DNA from 2 places in the Acinetobacter larvae genome. Region 2 is predicted to be linked to the other one. Evidence: riboswitches for the same ligand, from Rfam matches in the RefSeq annotation. Region 2 holds a riboswitch; the other holds the start of a gene.
What was found. A riboswitch is a leader RNA that binds a small molecule or an ion and turns the genes downstream of it on or off. The one in region 2 is predicted to bind fluoride.
Positions count from the first base shown of each region.

Region 1: another riboswitch for fluoride. It lies ahead of crcB (fluoride efflux transporter CrcB); the one in region 2 lies ahead of ppa (inorganic diphosphatase).

Region 1 is NZ_CP016895.1:883,941-892,466, reverse strand. It holds gene gatA (Asp-tRNA(Asn)/Glu-tRNA(Gln) amidotransferase subunit GatA) at 1-713, shown strand, start outside; gene gatB (Asp-tRNA(Asn)/Glu-tRNA(Gln) amidotransferase subunit GatB) at 713-2,179, shown strand; fluoride riboswitch at 2,359-2,425, shown strand; gene crcB (fluoride efflux transporter CrcB) at 2,561-2,941, shown strand; gene xseA (exodeoxyribonuclease VII large subunit) at 3,076-4,350, shown strand; gene xseB (exodeoxyribonuclease VII small subunit) at 4,347-4,556, shown strand; gene BFG52_RS03960 (TonB-dependent receptor domain-containing protein) at 4,875-7,742, shown strand; gene BFG52_RS03955 (methylenetetrahydrofolate reductase C-terminal domain-containing protein) at 7,796-8,526, opposite strand, start outside.
Region 2 is NZ_CP016895.1:3,076,305-3,084,830, reverse strand. It holds gene BFG52_RS13780 (Ig-like domain-containing protein) at 1-241, shown strand, start outside; gene BFG52_RS13775 (peptide chain release factor 3) at 525-2,114, shown strand; gene BFG52_RS13770 (RsiV family protein) at 2,472-3,419, shown strand; gene BFG52_RS13765 (TatD family hydrolase) at 3,425-4,243, shown strand; gene ppa (inorganic diphosphatase) at 4,244-4,786, opposite strand; gene BFG52_RS17380 (hypothetical protein) at 4,826-4,960, shown strand; fluoride riboswitch at 5,097-5,164, opposite strand; gene BFG52_RS13750 (dihydrofolate reductase family protein) at 5,326-5,853, shown strand; gene BFG52_RS13745 (hypothetical protein) at 5,892-6,584, opposite strand; gene acnA (aconitate hydratase AcnA) at 7,084-8,526, shown strand, end outside.

The DNA.
Region 1 (8,526 bases), 1.5 Mb from region 2:
AGCTAAAAGGCTTGCGTATTGGTATTCCAAAACAATATTTTAGTGTTGATGGTCTTGCAGCCGACGTAAAAGCGCGTACAGAACAAGCCTTACAACAATTAAAAGATTTGGGTGCAGAACTCATCGAAATCGACCTTAGCATGATTGACAGCTACGTACCGACTTATTATCTGATTGCGCCCGCTGAAGCATCTTCCAACTTGTCACGTTATGATGGTGTTCGTTATGGCTATCGTTGTGACAATCCTGTGGATTTAAAAGATTTATATGAACGTTCACGTTCAGAAGCTTTTGGTGCCGAAGTACAACGCCGTATCTTAATTGGGACCTATGCCCTGTCTGCAGGTTACTATGATGCTTATTATGTCAAAGCGCAGAAAGTTCGTCGTTTGATCCAACAAGATTTCCTCAAAGCATTTGAAAATGTTGATGTGATTGCTGCACCTGCGGCACCAACAACAGCCTATAAACTCGGTGCATCGTTAGACCCAGTAGCAATGTATTTGGGTGACATTTATACCATTGCAGTGAACCTTGCTGGTCTACCAGCGATTAATGCCCCTGTTGGTTTTGATGCACAACAGCTCCCTGTTGGCTTACAACTGATTGGCAATTATTGGCAAGAAGCCCAATTACTTTCTGTTGTACATCAATATCAACAAAGCACCGACTGGCATACACAACGCCCTGCTATTGCCGAGGAGAATGCATAATGGCTGAACAACAATCCAAATTAATTGATGGTTGGGAAGTAGTCATTGGTTTAGAGATTCATACGCAACTACTCACGCAATCTAAAATCTTTTCAGGTTCTTCGACTGAATTCGGTCAAGACCCCAATACGCAAGCGAGTCTTGTCGATTTAGCCATGCCGGGTGTACTGCCTGTACTCAACCAAGCCGTTGTGGATTTAGCGATTCGTTTTGGTCTAGGTGTAGATGCCTATATTGATCAAGCTTCTGTATTCGCCCGTAAAAACTATTTCTATCCAGACTCACCTAAAGGCTATCAAATCAGTCAAATGGACCGACCAATTGTCGGAATTGGGCACATTGATATTCAATTAGAAGATGGTCGTAGCAAACGTATCGGTATCACCCGTGCGCACTTAGAAGAAGATGCGGGTAAATCGCTACACGAAGACTTTGTAGGCATGACCGGTATCGATTTAAACCGTGCTGGCACCCCGCTTTTAGAAATTGTTTCTGAACCAGATATGCGTTCAGTTGAAGAAGCGGTTGCTTATGTCAAAGCGATCCATGGTTTAGTCCGTTGGTTAGGCATTTCAGACGGGAATATGGCGGAAGGTTCTTTCCGTTGTGACTGTAACGTCTCGCTACGCCGCCCAGGGCAGCCTTTTGGTACCCGTTGCGAGCTCAAAAATATTAACTCTTTCCGTTTCATTGAAAAAGCCATTCAAGTTGAAATTGAAAGACAAATGGATATTTTGGAAAGCGGCGGCAAAATCGACCAAGAAACACGTTTGTTTGATGCCAACAAAATGGAAACGCGCTCCATGCGTTCCAAAGAAGAAGCCAACGATTATCGCTATTTCCCAGACCCTGATCTGCTACCCGTGATTATTTCTGATGCGCAAATTGCAGCAATCCGAGCACAATTGCCAGAACTGCCAACGGCAAGACGACAACGTTTTATGAGCGATTATCATGTGACTGAATATGATGCGCATGTACTCACATTATCTCGTGAAATTGCTGACTTTTTTGAAACAGTAGTTGCCGCAGCAGGCGGTGCCGCACATGCCAAAATTGCTGCAAACTGGGTAATGGGTGAATTCTCTGCTGCACTCAATAAAGCTGGTCTAGACATTCAAGACAGCCCTATTTCAGCACAACAACTGGGTGGCTTGGTCGCGCGTATAATCGACAATACCATTAGTGGTAAGATCGCAAAACAAGTTTTTGGCTTTATGTGGGAAGCTGAAGGGCAATCAGCGGATGATATTATTCAAGACAAAGGCTTAAAACAAGAAACCGATAGCGCTGCGATTGAAGCCATCATTAAAGACGTACTTGCTGCCAATGAAAAAATGGTTGAAGAATATAAAGCAGGTAAAGAAAAAGCCTTTAATGGTTTGGTTGGACAAGTCATGAAAGCTTCACGTGGTAAAGCGAACCCAGCGCAAGTCAATCAATTGTTAAAACAATTATTGGCATAATCATTTATAGCTATAGTCATTACCATAATAGTGACTGAATAGCGTTATTCTCAAGCCGCAGCACGCAGTATGAATATACTGCGTGCTGCAACAGTACCCTTAGACAGCACCCTAAAAATTAATGCAAGAGCATCTTAAAATAATCATTGCTATTTTGAAATTTCGTTTTAATATATTTTACATTCTAAGGAGATGGTATTCCTCCGATTACAAACCGCCTTTTTGGCTAATGATGCCTACGTTACTCTCATTGCAGAGTACGTAGTTGCGTGCTCTGTATTATTTATTCCATATATTTGATATAGGAGTCATTGCATGCAATTCACACAAACTTTCTGCGCTGATCACCTTCATCGTCAATTGGTCATGGAGCAATAAATCATGTTCTATGCATTAAGTTCTATTGCAATTGGTTCAGTATTCGGCGCTTGGTTACGTTGGTTTATCAGTTTACGCTATAACAGTACTTTTGAATCTATTCCCTTTGGCACGGTATTGGTCAATCTGATTGGTGCATTTATTATTGGCTTTGCTGTTTCATTTTTTGCCAATAGCCAATTAAGTCCAAATGCAAAACTATGTTTGGTTACTGGCTTCTGCGGTAGCTTAACGACTTTCTCAACCTTTTCTATTGAAGTCGTTGCTCTACTGCAAAATGCCAAATTTGATTATGCGATTGGTCTTATTTTTATTCACGTCTTAGGCTCATTACTCTTTACCATCATTGGCATTTATAGCTACCAATTGCTTCATCATGCTTAGGCTATTTTAATATAAGCACTTAGTATAGTATAAAAAATTTAAGCCAAAAGAACCTCATAAGCTGTAAACTTTTGCGAAAGTTTGCAGTTTTGCTTTGCCTATCGTACTATTAAAAAAAACAACATGTGATGATTATGTCAGAACAACAACTTACGCTCAGCCAATATTTGAGTCTAGTTAAAGAAGTCGTCCACCTGACATTTCAAGAAGGGATTTGGGTTAAAGCTGAAATTAGAAACCTCAATATAAAATCAGGGCATTATTATTTAGAATTAGCAGAAAAAGATCTGCAAACAGATCAGGTGATTGCCAACTGCCGTGCCACCATATGGAAATCTAAACGCGATATGATTTTAAAGTTTCAACGTGAAACACAGATCGAACTCGCCAAAGATTTAAATGTTTTAATTTTAGTTAAAGCACGTTTTGAGCCCCAATATGGCTTTAGTTTAAATATTGAAGAAATTGATAGTGCTTTTAGTTTAGGTGATCTGGCACAGCGCTACCAACAAATCGTGGCGCAACTCAAACAAGACCATTTACTTGACCGTAACAAACAATTGGCGATGCCTTTTAATATTGAAAATGTCTTGGTCATTGCCCCAGAAAATGCCGCTGGTTTAGGTGATTTTAAAAAAGATGCACAAAAATTAGAACAACTGGGTTTATGTCGTTTTGTCTATCAAAGTGCAACATTTCAAGGTCAACATGCCGCACAGAGTATTATGCAAAACTTGGCGGCAGCATTAAAACAGTGGGCTGAAGATTTTCATCAGGCACCCGATCTTATTGTGATTATTCGTGGTGGTGGCGCCGTCAATGACTTAGCTTATTTAAATGATTATGCACTTGCTACACTGCTTTGCAAACGAACAGTACCCATTTGGGTCGGTATCGGGCATGAAAAAGATCGAACCATTTTAGATGAAATAGCACACCGTAGTTTTGATACCCCAAGTAAAGTCATTGTAGCCATACGCGATTATATTATTGAGCGCTGTCAGTACTGTGCTTATTTTATGCAGCAAGTTAAAACTTTATCGCAACAGCGATTGGCATTTTATCAGCAACAGAGCCTACAATATATTAAACTGACACAAAGCATCGCACAGCAACAACTTAAGCAACAACGACAACACATTTTGAGTTTAAAAAATAATAGCTATTATTTTGCCAAGCAACACGTCAAAACTGCCCGTCGTGAAATAGATGGATTATTACGTGAAAGTTTATTGCAAAATCCTAAAGATGTTTTACGCAAAGGCTATGCTATTGTACGCTATCAACAACGTCCTCTCGCCCGTGTTCAACCTATACTTCAATTAGACTTAAAGCATGCACAAGACATCACTGTTGAATTATATGACGGTGAAATTCAAGCAAAAATTCAAAAGGTAATGCCAATATGACAGATGAACTAAGCTTTAAAGAAGCCTATACCATTCTTAAAAGAAATGCTGAATTATTGGAAACTCAAGAACAACCCGATATAGACCAACTCATCACTGTGGTTGAAGAGTCGATGCGTGCTTATAAATCTTGTAAACATCGCATAGATGCCGTACAGATTGCGCTAGAACAAAGTTTTCAAGATGATGACGATGCCGAGAAATAAAACAACAATATTTTCATAAATATATATGCTGCTGTTCAGCAACTATACGCTGAATAGCAGCAGCCTGTCTCTATTCAACATACACTCTTTGAGTAACTTACAACCTCTCCTGCTTTGACCTAACTTATCAGCATGAAAAAAAATATGTCTCAAAAATAATAAAAAAATCTTTTTAATTACAACAGATTAAAATTAAGTTTACAGTATTGTTAAAAAATACAAATATGTAAATAATAAGGAGAATGATTATCATTTTATTTATTAGTATTGTATCTTATGTGACTTTCAGGCGTTTAAATACCAAATCATGGATTTATTATGAACAATCATAAGTTTAAATTTCCGTCCCCTTCAGTAGACACCTCTACGCATCAAAGTGCGCTCACTAAATCTGCACTCTCTACGTCTATTCTGTTCATTATGCTAAGTTCTGCAGCATTTGCAGAAGATGCACCGCAACTCCCAACCATACAACTTGAGGCAGACAAAGCATTAGTCGCGTATAAGTCTGGTAACATGGATATTCCACGTAGTGAAGATGATGCACAGCCTTATACCGTCATTGATCGAACCAAAATTGAGAATGCTGGTGTAACCACCGTTTCAGAATTATTGACCAAAGTGCTCTCCATGTCTGCGCCATCGGGTTCAGGTTATTTTACCGGTTCATCTAGTCAAATTAATTTACGTGGTTTAGGGACCAACCAAACGCTTATTCTTATTAATGGGCGACGTTCTGCTGGTGTCGGCAGTCGTGGTTCATCGGAAGCCACCAATCAGCCCAACCTAGATAATATTCCAATGGCGGCGATTGAAAGAATTGAAATACTCCCAACTTCTGCAGCAGCCATCTATGGTAGTGGTGCTGTCGGCGGCGTAATCAACGTAATTTTACGTCGTGATTATGTTGGCAGTGAAATTGATGTTCGATATGGTAATACAGTAAAAGATCAACAAGCGGTTAAATCAGCCAATATTGTGACAGGCTTTGCGCTAGAAGGTGGGCGCACCAACGTCATGCTTTCTGCCTCCAAAAGAGATCAAGATGCACTGTCAAATAGCAATACCAAATGGCAAGCCATGGGGCGTGATTTAATTTCTAAAAATAACTCCTCTGCGCTTGGTAATCCTCCTGCAGGAAGCTTAGTCAATATTAAATCGGTAGATGGTTCAGCTTTAACCCCAGGACTTGGTGCAACTGCACATATTCCCAAAGGCTGGGATGGTAATTTAGCAAATCTTCAACAAGGTTATAATACCGATATTAGTGATCAAATGAGTGCTGTAAGCAGCAGTATTCCACTAATAGATAAAACCAATAATGAATCATTTGGGCTATCAATTAATCGTGATTTTAGCGATCGCTTAAATCTTTTCTTAGAAGCAAATTATGCGAAAGAAGAAGGTAAAGCTCTTACTTCACCACACGGTTATGGCACAGCAACAATTTATGGGCATATCCGTGAAAAAAATGCTGATGGGAAATGGGTAAATACCAATCAACTCAACCCCAATAACCCCTTTGGTAAAGATGTCTTAGTAAATTATCCAGTACGTTGGCAAGATATTAATAACCAACTCAGCACATTTAAAACCACCAATAAGCGCGTTGCTACAGGCTTTACCTTTGATGTTACGCCAGAATGGTTAATCTCAGGAGATTATTCTTGGAGTGAGACCGATATACGTATTCAATACCCAAGACGTGGGAGCAAGAACCCAAATGCTGTTGCATGGGAAAATGACTTAAATGCAGGCTTAATTGACCTCATTAAAGATAGCACCAGTAATAGCACTGATGTGATTAATCGTTATTGGAATTACCCGATTACCCATACCAAACAAACTTTGCATGACTTTAGTTTACGTGGTACAGGACCTGTTGCCACATGGTATGCAGGAAAAATTAATCTTGCTACAGGGGTTGAACATCGTCGTAGTGAAGGAAATGGTTTTGGTGATTATTCGCATGTTGACAACCCCAATGTACTGGGTACAGAAACTAAATCAAATACGACCAGTTTATATGGTGAATTGAATATCCCATTTATTTCACCAGAAATGGGATGGCGTTTTGCGCATTTGTTTGATGTACAACTGGCAACACGTTATGAACGCTTCGATGTACAGTCAAGTATTCCGCAGTATGCAGGAACAATTAATCCTGAAACAGGTTATAACGATATTTATAAAGGCATGCAAAATACAGGTAAATCTACCTTTGATGCCACTACACCAACCATTGGTTTCCGCTTTGCTCCCAATGAACAGATTATGCTGCGTGCCTCATATAGTGAAGGCTTTATTACCCCAACTACCTCACAGCTAGCTATTCCATCACAAGGTGCAGCAACCAGCACAACCTTGACAGATCCCAAAACAGGGAAAAATATTACCGAATATACAGCAATCACTGGCGGTGACCCGAATATCACCCCAGAAAAGTCCAAAAGTTATAATGCTGGTATTATTGTGACTCCCGATGTAATTCCTAATTTACGTGTTTCTGTTGACTATTTTAAAATCAAGAAAACCAATAATATTGCATCTATCGATGCGCAGTATGTATTAGATCATCAAGATCAATTCCCTGGTCGCGTTAGCATCGACAAAGATGGTAAATATACGATCAATACCACCAACTTTAATGCCTTGGGTTTAACTACGAGTGGGGTTGATACCAATATTAACTATTGGTTTGATAGCTTCCTTGGGCAAACCACATTAAATCTTGGTTATACTTATACAGATGAATATCGCCAACAGCAGAATCTAAAAACACCTGAAAAAGATTTTGTTGGCACAGTCGGTGCAGGTGTTAGTAGTGCCCCGTTAAAACACCGTGCCAATGCATCAGTATTCTTACAAGCTACCGATGTTTGGGGATTTGGTTGGTCTAGTCAATTCTATGATGCATATAAATTGATGAATGCCAATGCGATCCTCAATCAAACTGGCGAAAAAAATACTGAACTTAAGATTGGTCGTCAGATTTATCATGATGTCTTTGCCCGTGCTAAATTTAAAATACCACAGGTTAAAGCAATGGATTCGGCTGAGATAACTTTCGGTATTCACAATCTATTCAATGACTATACGCTAGACATGTCGAACAGCGATTATTTAAGTGAGTATTCTGACCCATTAGGTCGTCAATATTATCTCAACTTTAAATTTAGATTCTAAGTTGATCACTATTTAATCTATCATTCAGTGATCAATATTTACATAGCAATCATTTAATATTCTATGCGGTACCAGTTTTTCCAAGAACTGCTACCGCGTATTTTTTTCGGTACAGTAGCAATTATTTTTTCGCTCAATATATCTTCTGCCAGAATAGCTTTAGCCAAACGCGCTTTACGCGAATGTATGCATTCACGATCACCAAACTCACAACGATCTAAATAAGTTCCCCCACAAGGTCCATTGGCCAATCCTTTTGGGCAAGTTTCAGGGCAAATATATAAAGTCTCTTCTAAACGACATTGCCCACAGCTTTCACACCCTACAGCATGATGCTTGGTCATATGTTCAACTTTTAATAAAATTTTATTCGCCAATGTACGATCCCAAAATTTACGCTTAAAAATGAAATATCCTATGCCTTGGCTAAATTTAGTTTGAAATAATACTCTATGAATTAGTTTGAATTTTTGATATTGAATAATCTCAGTAGACGATGCTGGGCGCGCATAACAAGGAACCTTGGGCTGCAATAAGCGATCATTCGGTATCTGCCATAATGCATACCACAATGCCAAACATTCAGATAAAGGCATAGAGCGATAACAGTCTAAATAATGTGCCAATATCTGCTGTTCTTTTGCTGTATGACAAGCCGATAAATGCACACCCGCCAAACCCCAAGCTTTGCAAATCAATATCTGTAAAGCACAACGCATATAGACGCGTTCAGAATAACCTAAGGCTTTTTCTTGTGCTAAAAAATCCAATATATAAGAGCTAA
Region 2 (8,526 bases):
CCACGAATTACTCAGTGATTATAACGGTACAGCTGGATTGTATACGGATAGTGATGGAGTAAAACTTGATTATGCATCATCGACTTTGAATGATTATTTAAAAGTAAGTAATGATGGAACCAATACCAGCATTGCAATCGACCGCGATGGTGGGGGTGATCAATTTACGACAGTACTCACCTTAAACGGAGTTCAGACGGACTTGGTTGAGTTACTTTATAATAATCAGTTAGTCATATAGTAAGTAGCACAAAGTCCATTGTTATAAAAAGAAGGCTGCCAATAGGTGGCCTTCTTTTTATAGGTGGCCTTCTTTTTATAAGCTTGCACCTTATAAGCTTGTAGTAAAGATTGGAGTACCTAGATTCCCGCCAATCTCCGACGCTGTGTTTTTAATTTAATAGAAGCATGCTAAGTATTGATATACAATTACGCCCATTCTCAATATTTTCATTTCGCACATTGGATTGCACTTTTATTTTTATAATGTGTACAAATGTGTGTACCAATTCAAGATTTAATATATGTCTCAAGATGAACTAAGCAAGCAGGTAAAGGCACGCAGAACCTTCGCCATTATTTCGCATCCCGATGCGGGTAAGACCACCATGACTGAAAAACTGCTGTTGTGGGGCAAAGCCATTCAAGTTGCGGGGATGGTCAAAAGCCGTAAATCTGACCGTGGTGCAACCTCGGACTGGATGGAAATGGAAAAAGAACGTGGTATTTCGATTACCACCTCAGTAATGCAGTTTCCGTATAAAAATCATGTCATTAATTTGCTGGATACTCCAGGACATGAAGACTTCTCCGAAGATACTTACCGCACTTTGACCGCAGTGGATTCTGCCTTAATGGTGATTGATGGCGCCAAAGGCGTGGAAGAGCGCACCATTAAATTGATGGATGTCTGTCGCATGCGCGATACGCCAATCATCTCTTTTGTCAACAAAATGGACCGTGAAATCCGTGAGCCTTTAGAGCTATTAGACGAAATTGAAAATGTACTCAAAATTCGTTGTGTTCCCATTACTTGGCCATTGGGGATGGGGCGTGATTTTGCAGGGGTCTATCATATTACCGAAGAAAAGCTCTATCTTTATAAAGCGGGCTTCGGTTCGACCATTACAGAGATTGAAGTTCGTGATGGTTATGATTATCCCGATATCCGTGAAAAAGTGGGCGATCTTGCATTTGCTGCTTTTGAAGAGTCCTTAGAGTTGGTGCAAATGGCGAATGAGCCTTTGGACCGTGAGCAATTTTTACAAGGTAAGCAAACACCGGTATTGTTTGGTACAGCATTGGGGAACTTTGCGGTTGACCATGTTCTCGATGCTTTCTTAAATTGGGCACCAGAACCTAAAGCTCATCCAACCAAAGAACGTGAAGTGGCTGCAACTGAATCCGTTTTTTCTGGCTTTGTCTTTAAAATTCAGGCCAATATGGACCCTAAACACCGTGACCGTATTGCCTTTATGCGTGTGTGTTCAGGTAAGTATGAAAAAGGCTTAAAAATGAACCATGTCCGTATTGGTAAAGAGGTCCGTATTAGTGATGCATTAACGTTCTTGGCGGGTGAACGTGAGCAGTTAGAAGAAGCATGGCCGGGTGATATTATTGGTCTACATAACCACGGTACCATTCAAATTGGTGATACCTTTACTTCGGGTGAAAATTTACATTTCACAGGAATTCCACACTTTGCACCAGAAATGTTCCGTCGGGTACGTTTACGAGATCCATTAAAATCCAAACAGCTACAAAAAGGCTTAAAAGAACTGTCTGAAGAAGGTGCAACACAAGTCTTTATGCCACAAGGCAATAATGACTTAATCGTTGGTGCTGTCGGCGTTTTGCAGTTTGATGTAGTGGCTTATCGTCTAAAAGAAGAATACAAAGTGGATTGTATTTATGAGCCAGTTAATATCAATACTGTGCGTTGGGTGTCTTGTGATGATGAGAAAAAGTTTAACGAATTTAAGAAGAAAGCCTATGACCAGCTGTCTGTTGATGGTGGCGGACATTTGACTTACTTGGCACCTAGTCGCGTCAATTTGCAATTGATGCAGGAGCGTTATCCAGACATTATCTTCAATGCAACACGTGAACATTAATGCGCGGGAATACGCGGATTAGATAACTTGCTATGCCCTCAACGCAACAGACAGTGCGTAATGAAGCATTCGGCAAATGTTGAGTTGATGGTCAGTAGTGGTACTAAAAAGTGAAGTAAATTCTGTGCAGTTTTGAAATTGCACAGACACAGAGCTTGTGTGCTACAGCGTTAAGTGGTTGTGTAGCGTTAAGCGGTTGGGTTTAATCAATCCAACCGCTTTTTCATATTTATGTGCCAGCTTCAATCGAGCAATAGCACTGCTTAGATCACACAAAACTGTCTTGAGTCGCTCAGAATTGTGTTCTAAGCTGTGAAAGATTTAAATACATTTGAAATTTTTTAAGAAGGTTTGCTGATGCTAAAAACACGCATGGTCATGATGCTAACGATCATTGGGACAGTGGGGCTGTTAAGTGCTTGTCAACCACAGAAAAAACAAGAGAATAAATTAGAAGAGTCTGCGGCATCCGCTGCCGAGGCTGAACAACCACGTATTATATTGGATGGACGTGCTGAGCCATTGCGTTTGCAATTACCAGAGTGCAGTGGTAAAAATTGTCCAGATTTTGCCGTGGAACGCTTACACAGCAATCAGTTTGTGTTGGATGAGCTGATCGACCAAGCGATTGTCACGCAGTTGCAACAGTCATTGGGTGAAGAAGAATCGACTAAGCCGAATGCCAGTTCGGTGGTACATACGCAGCTTGCTGCCAGTCAAGCTACTTTGGCGGTGCAATCCCCAGCAGAACAATTACAAACTCAAGTACAGCCTTATTTGACGCAGTTCTTAAAACTGAACGAAGAGCTCAATACCTTAGGGGCAAAACATAAAATGAGTCTGAGTATTAGCCCTAAGATTTTAAATTCGACCCCGCCTTTGGCGACGGTGGTACTCAATAGCAGTAGTTATTTGGGGGGAGCACATGGTGCTTCTGCACAAAATTATTATAATTTTGATTTAGAAAAGCAAAAGGTCATGAACCTAAAAGATATTGTCCTAAATAAACAATATCCAGCATTAAATAAACTTGCCTATGCCGCATTTCAAAGCTGGATCAAAGACAATAATCTGGCAAATTCTGTACAAGATTATGAGCAAACATGGTCTTTTAAAATGACCAATAATTTTTATTTGGGGAAACAGGGTTTAATTTTGCAGTATGCTGAATATGAAATTGGACCTTATGTGGTGGGGTTACCGCGTTTAGTTTTACCTTATGCACAATTAAAAGGTATTTTAAAAGAGCAATATATTCCAGCTGAGGCGAATCTAAATGCCAGTAGCGCAGTACAACCTGAGTAAGTCTAATGCTGCCTTATGCTTTATTTGATACCCATACGCACTTTGATGTCGAAGAATTTGCGCTGGATCGTATTGAGTTGGCGCAGCAGGCCAAAGCGCGTGGGGTGGAAAAGCTGTTGTTGATTGGCTTTGTGGCTGAGCGATTTCAGGCTTTACAGCAAACACAGCAACAATTACAGCAGGTCGATCAGACCCCACAATGTTTATTGGCACCAGGGCTACATCCAGTATATGTTGAACAGCATCGACCAGCAGACTTGCAAGCTTTAGAACGGTTTTTAAATCGCTATTCATGTGTGGCCATTGGTGAAATTGGTTTAGATCGTTTTTTGCCACAGCATAAAAATGCTGCTATACAAGCGCAACAACAACAGTATTTTATGGCGCAAATTGAGCTGGCGAAGCGCTATGATTTACCGGTTTTATTGCATATTCGTAAGGCACATGCTGAATGTCTAGCTATTTTAAAGCAGCTTAAATTTCAGCATGGTGGTATTGCGCATGCTTTTAGTGGTGGGGTAGAAGAAGCCAAAGCTTTGGTAAAACTGGGGTTTAAACTTGGTATTACGGGGCAGATTACTCAGCCGAATGCTAAAAAACTCTTGCAGGTGGTTCAGCAATTGGGCGCAGAGCATTTGGTGATTGAAACGGATTGTCCAGATATGACACCACGCTGTTGCTATGATCAGCATCAAAGTAGACAACGTAATACCCCTGCCAATTTACCTTATGTTTTAACGGCTTTGGCAGAGGTATTACAAATGCCATGTGCGACATTGGCTGAGATTTTATGGCGCAATAGCCATCAGGCACTGCGCTTATAATCAATGATGATCGTGTTGGGTGGCATAGGCTTGAACGGATTTTAAAATCTCTTGCTGGGCGGCGTCACGATCTCCCCAACCATTAAAGCGCATCCATTTTCCTGTTTCTAAGTCTTTATAATGCTCAAAGAAATGCTGGATTCTATCCAGTTCAAGTTTGGCTAAGTCCGTCAGGGCGTTTACCCTATCATATACTGCACTGAGTTTGGGATGGGGCACGGCAATGATCTTGGCATCGAGCCCATGCTCATCTTCCATATACATCACGCCTATAGGACGACTACGAATTACACTCCCCGCAACCACGGCATGAGGAGCCAACACCAGAACATCTAATGGATCACCATCCTCACTTAAGCTCTGTGGAATATAACCATAATTGGCTGGATAACTCATGGCTGTACTGAGAAAGCGATCAACCAATAAAGCATCATATGCTTTATTGACTTCGTATTTGATTGGACTGGCATATGCTGGGATTTCAATGATGCTATAGAAATCTTCAGGTGGGTGTATACCAGCAGAAATTTTATTAAAACTCATTCTTTATTCCTTTTTAAATTTTTACGGATTTATTTTTAAATGAAAGTTAGTCCGATTATGCCTGCAACACAACATAAAATGTACTCAGTGAAAAATAACGTCTATATGCGTTCTCTGGCTGCAGGAACATATCATGTATGCGGTCGTTATACCGAGCATCATACCGAGGGTTAAAAAAAGGCGAATGTTGATGATGCTGAACATCATAACAAGACAGAAAATGATTGATAGAAAAATGATATCGAGAAAGTGGCATAAGGGGCTCCAGTTGAATAACTGCAGAGCACGTGACTACGCACCCTGCAATGAGGGAAACGTAGGCATCATTAGCCGATCGTGGCGGTTTGTTAGAGGAGGATGACCATCTCCTGAAGAATTATCATAATCTGTTGAGCGAAAAGATCAATTATTTTTTTAGCGCGCTACAGCTTTTATTTATCGGGTCTTTATTTTCTGCCATGTAAGGAAAATAAAAGATTACTGTGCGAACTATTATTTTATAATCACTTCATAAAATTAAGCCGTGGATATTGGATAATATGTCGTTACAGATTATAGGTTATATCGCAACCAGTGCAGATGGTTATATTGCAACTGAGGATGGTCGTTTTGATTTTCTCACAGCGTACCAACATATTGATTGCGGTTATGATGCATTCATTCAGGATATTGATATTATCGTGATGGGACGAAAAACCTATGAAGTTATTTGTGCTTTTGGTGAAGCTTGGCCTTATCCGCATCAAAAAGGTTTTATTGTTAGTTCTCAGGCAGATTTACCGCTTGTGCACCCATCTTTACAACTTTGGCAACACAGCCCAGCGGCATTGGTTGACATGCTTAAACAGCAATATCATGGTCGGGTATGGGTGGTTGGTGGAACACAATTGCAGAATACATTTATTGAAAATAATCTGTTAAATCGGTTAGAAATTTATGAGATGCCAGTATTACTTGGTGCAGGTATTCCATTGTTTCCTCAGAATAAGATACAAGCAGTCGCTTTAAAATCGATCCAAGCAGAGATGATTGCCAATACGATTATTAAAAAAACCTACCTTTTTTAATATTTATTTTTGAATATTTAGTTGGTCACATTTAGTCTTTAACGTTTGGTCTTTTGGTTGGGCTGTGGTTTAATTTTTCCATAGCCGACACCACGGACGATATTGAAAAGATAAAGCATTGTCGCTAAAAAAAGAAAAATAGGCATAATACTAAAGAGATTGCGAAGCATCTCAACAATGATCACGCCAATACGATAATTATAAGCGAAATGAAAGAGTGCACCTCTACGACTCTGTTGAATTGAAATATCTGCATCGAAAAAACTCAATATTATACCGATATAAACGATACCAAAACCAGCAAACAACATGCTGTTCTGTAGCAATGGATGATTCAGCCCTGTGAATGTTTTAAACGGGCCAAATTTATTCGATGTCAGAAAATCATAACAAAATTGTTGATAGTTCTTAGTACAACCTTGTTTTCTTAAAAATAATAAAAAAATATAAGACTCAAGAATAAAGATAATAAGGACGCTATAAATGCTCGTTAATACAGTAAAAAAAGGTAAAGGACCATGTTGACCAATTCTAAGATAAAATTTTTCACTGAGTAATTTATAGATAGAATATTGCCAGTTAGAATGTGCTTCCGCAGGAAAAAATAGCAGTGGTATGATAAAAATAATAGCGGCAACAATGAGCTTAAAATGATTCTGCTTTTTAGTCTTATGCGGCTGGTTTTTTTTGTTAGCGCGGCTATTTGCTGCATTTGCTATTTTTTGTGGCATCGTGATGATCTTATCTTTGCTATTTCATTGAAACGGTATTTCACTCTCAAATATTTAATCCCCAAAGCGATTAATCAAAAAAGCATTGGATTAATCTAGCTTATCTTGCGATCAGTTCGGTCATGATCAAAGCTGAGTATATTGCAGATAAAATTAAAATAATGTTGAATCTAAAAATAATAAAGCAGACATAGCATAAATGATCTCTTGGTATTTCTCAAAAAATCTCTCATAAATTTTCATGACTATGTGGATGCTAAATTGGGATATTCAGCCAGATTCGGGATGACCCTAAATTTAGATAATTATAATAAGTTATTGATAAGAAATTGATTATTATATTATCAGTTGAAATGTGTTTTTTATGCGTTAAAAGCGATTGATTTGCAATATACTTCAAGTTAACCAATTAATAACATTACAATTTTAGATTTGGCATAAAGTGGAATAGGGTGTTTTACAAGCTAGCTTCAAAATCAGCAAGCCGGAGGACGGACCTATGTCTAAGTACAGTAAGATCAATAGTTTTAATGCATTACAACCTTTGTCTGTTGGGGAAAAGCAGTATCAAATCTTTCATTTAAAAGCTTTGGAGACTGCATTAGGTGATTGTTCTCGTTTACCCAAATCTTTAAAAGTGTTATTGGAAAATTTATTGCGCTTTGAAGATGATAAAACAGTCAAAAAACAGCATATCCAAGCGCTTGTCGATTGGCAAAAAACACGCTGTTCAGAGCAAGAAATTCAGTATCGACCTGCGCGGGTGTTGATGCAAGATTTTACCGGAGTCCCTGCCGTGGTTGACTTGGCGGCCATGCGCGCAGCCATTGCCAAAGCGGGAGGGGATCCCAATCAAATTAATCCCTTATCACCTGTCGATCTGGTTATTGATCACTCGGTGATGGTGGATTATTACGCAACAGAGCAAGCTTTTTCAGAGAACGTTGCGCTAGAAATGTATCGTAATGCTGAGCGCTATCAGTTCTTACGTTGGGGGCAGTCTGCCTTTCAACAATTCCGTGTTGTACCGCCGGGTACGGGGATTTGTCATCAGGTCAATCTTGAGTATTTGGCACAAGCCGTATGGCTGGGTGAAAGTGAAGGGCAAAGCTTTGCCTTCCCAGATACCTTGGTTGGAACAGACTCACACACCACCATGATTAATGGTTTGGGGGTACTCGGTTGGGGTGTGGGCGGGATTGAAGCCGAAGCAGCCATGCTGGGGCAACCGATTTCGATGCTGATTCCTGAAGTGATTGGTTTTAAACTAACGGGTAAGCTACGCGAAGGAATTACGGCAACAGATCTGGTCTTAACCATTACGCAGATGTTGCGGCAAAAAGGTGTTGTTGGAAAATTTGTTGAATTTTATGGTGATGGGCTAGCCGATTTAGCACTGGCAGACCGAGCAACCATTGCCAATATGGCACCCGAGTACGGTGCAACCTGCGGCTTTTTCCCCATCGATGAGGTGACGCTGGATTATATGCGTTTGACCGGTCGAGATGCACAGCGTATTGCTTTGACCGAAGCCTATTGCAAAGCGCAAGGCTTATGGCGCCATCATGGCGATGAACCTATTTTTACCGATAGCCTAAGCCTTGATATGAATACGGTACAAGCCAGTGTCGCTGGACCCAAACGTCCGCAAGACCGTGTGGTGCTTGCCGATATTCCTAAGGCTTTCCAAGCCATGCTTGATCTTGATTTAAAACCTTCTATAGAAGCTACAGAACGCATGCGCAATGAAGGCGGTGGAACAGCAATTGATGCCAAAAGCGCAGCCTTACACAGTGAGCAGCCACATTTTGAAATCGATGGACATCGCTATCCGCTACAACAAGGGGATGTGGTGATTTCAGCGATCACATCCTGTACCAATACCTCAAATCCGAGTGTGATGTTGGCGGCAGGGTTATTGGCGAAAAAGGCTGTAGAAAAA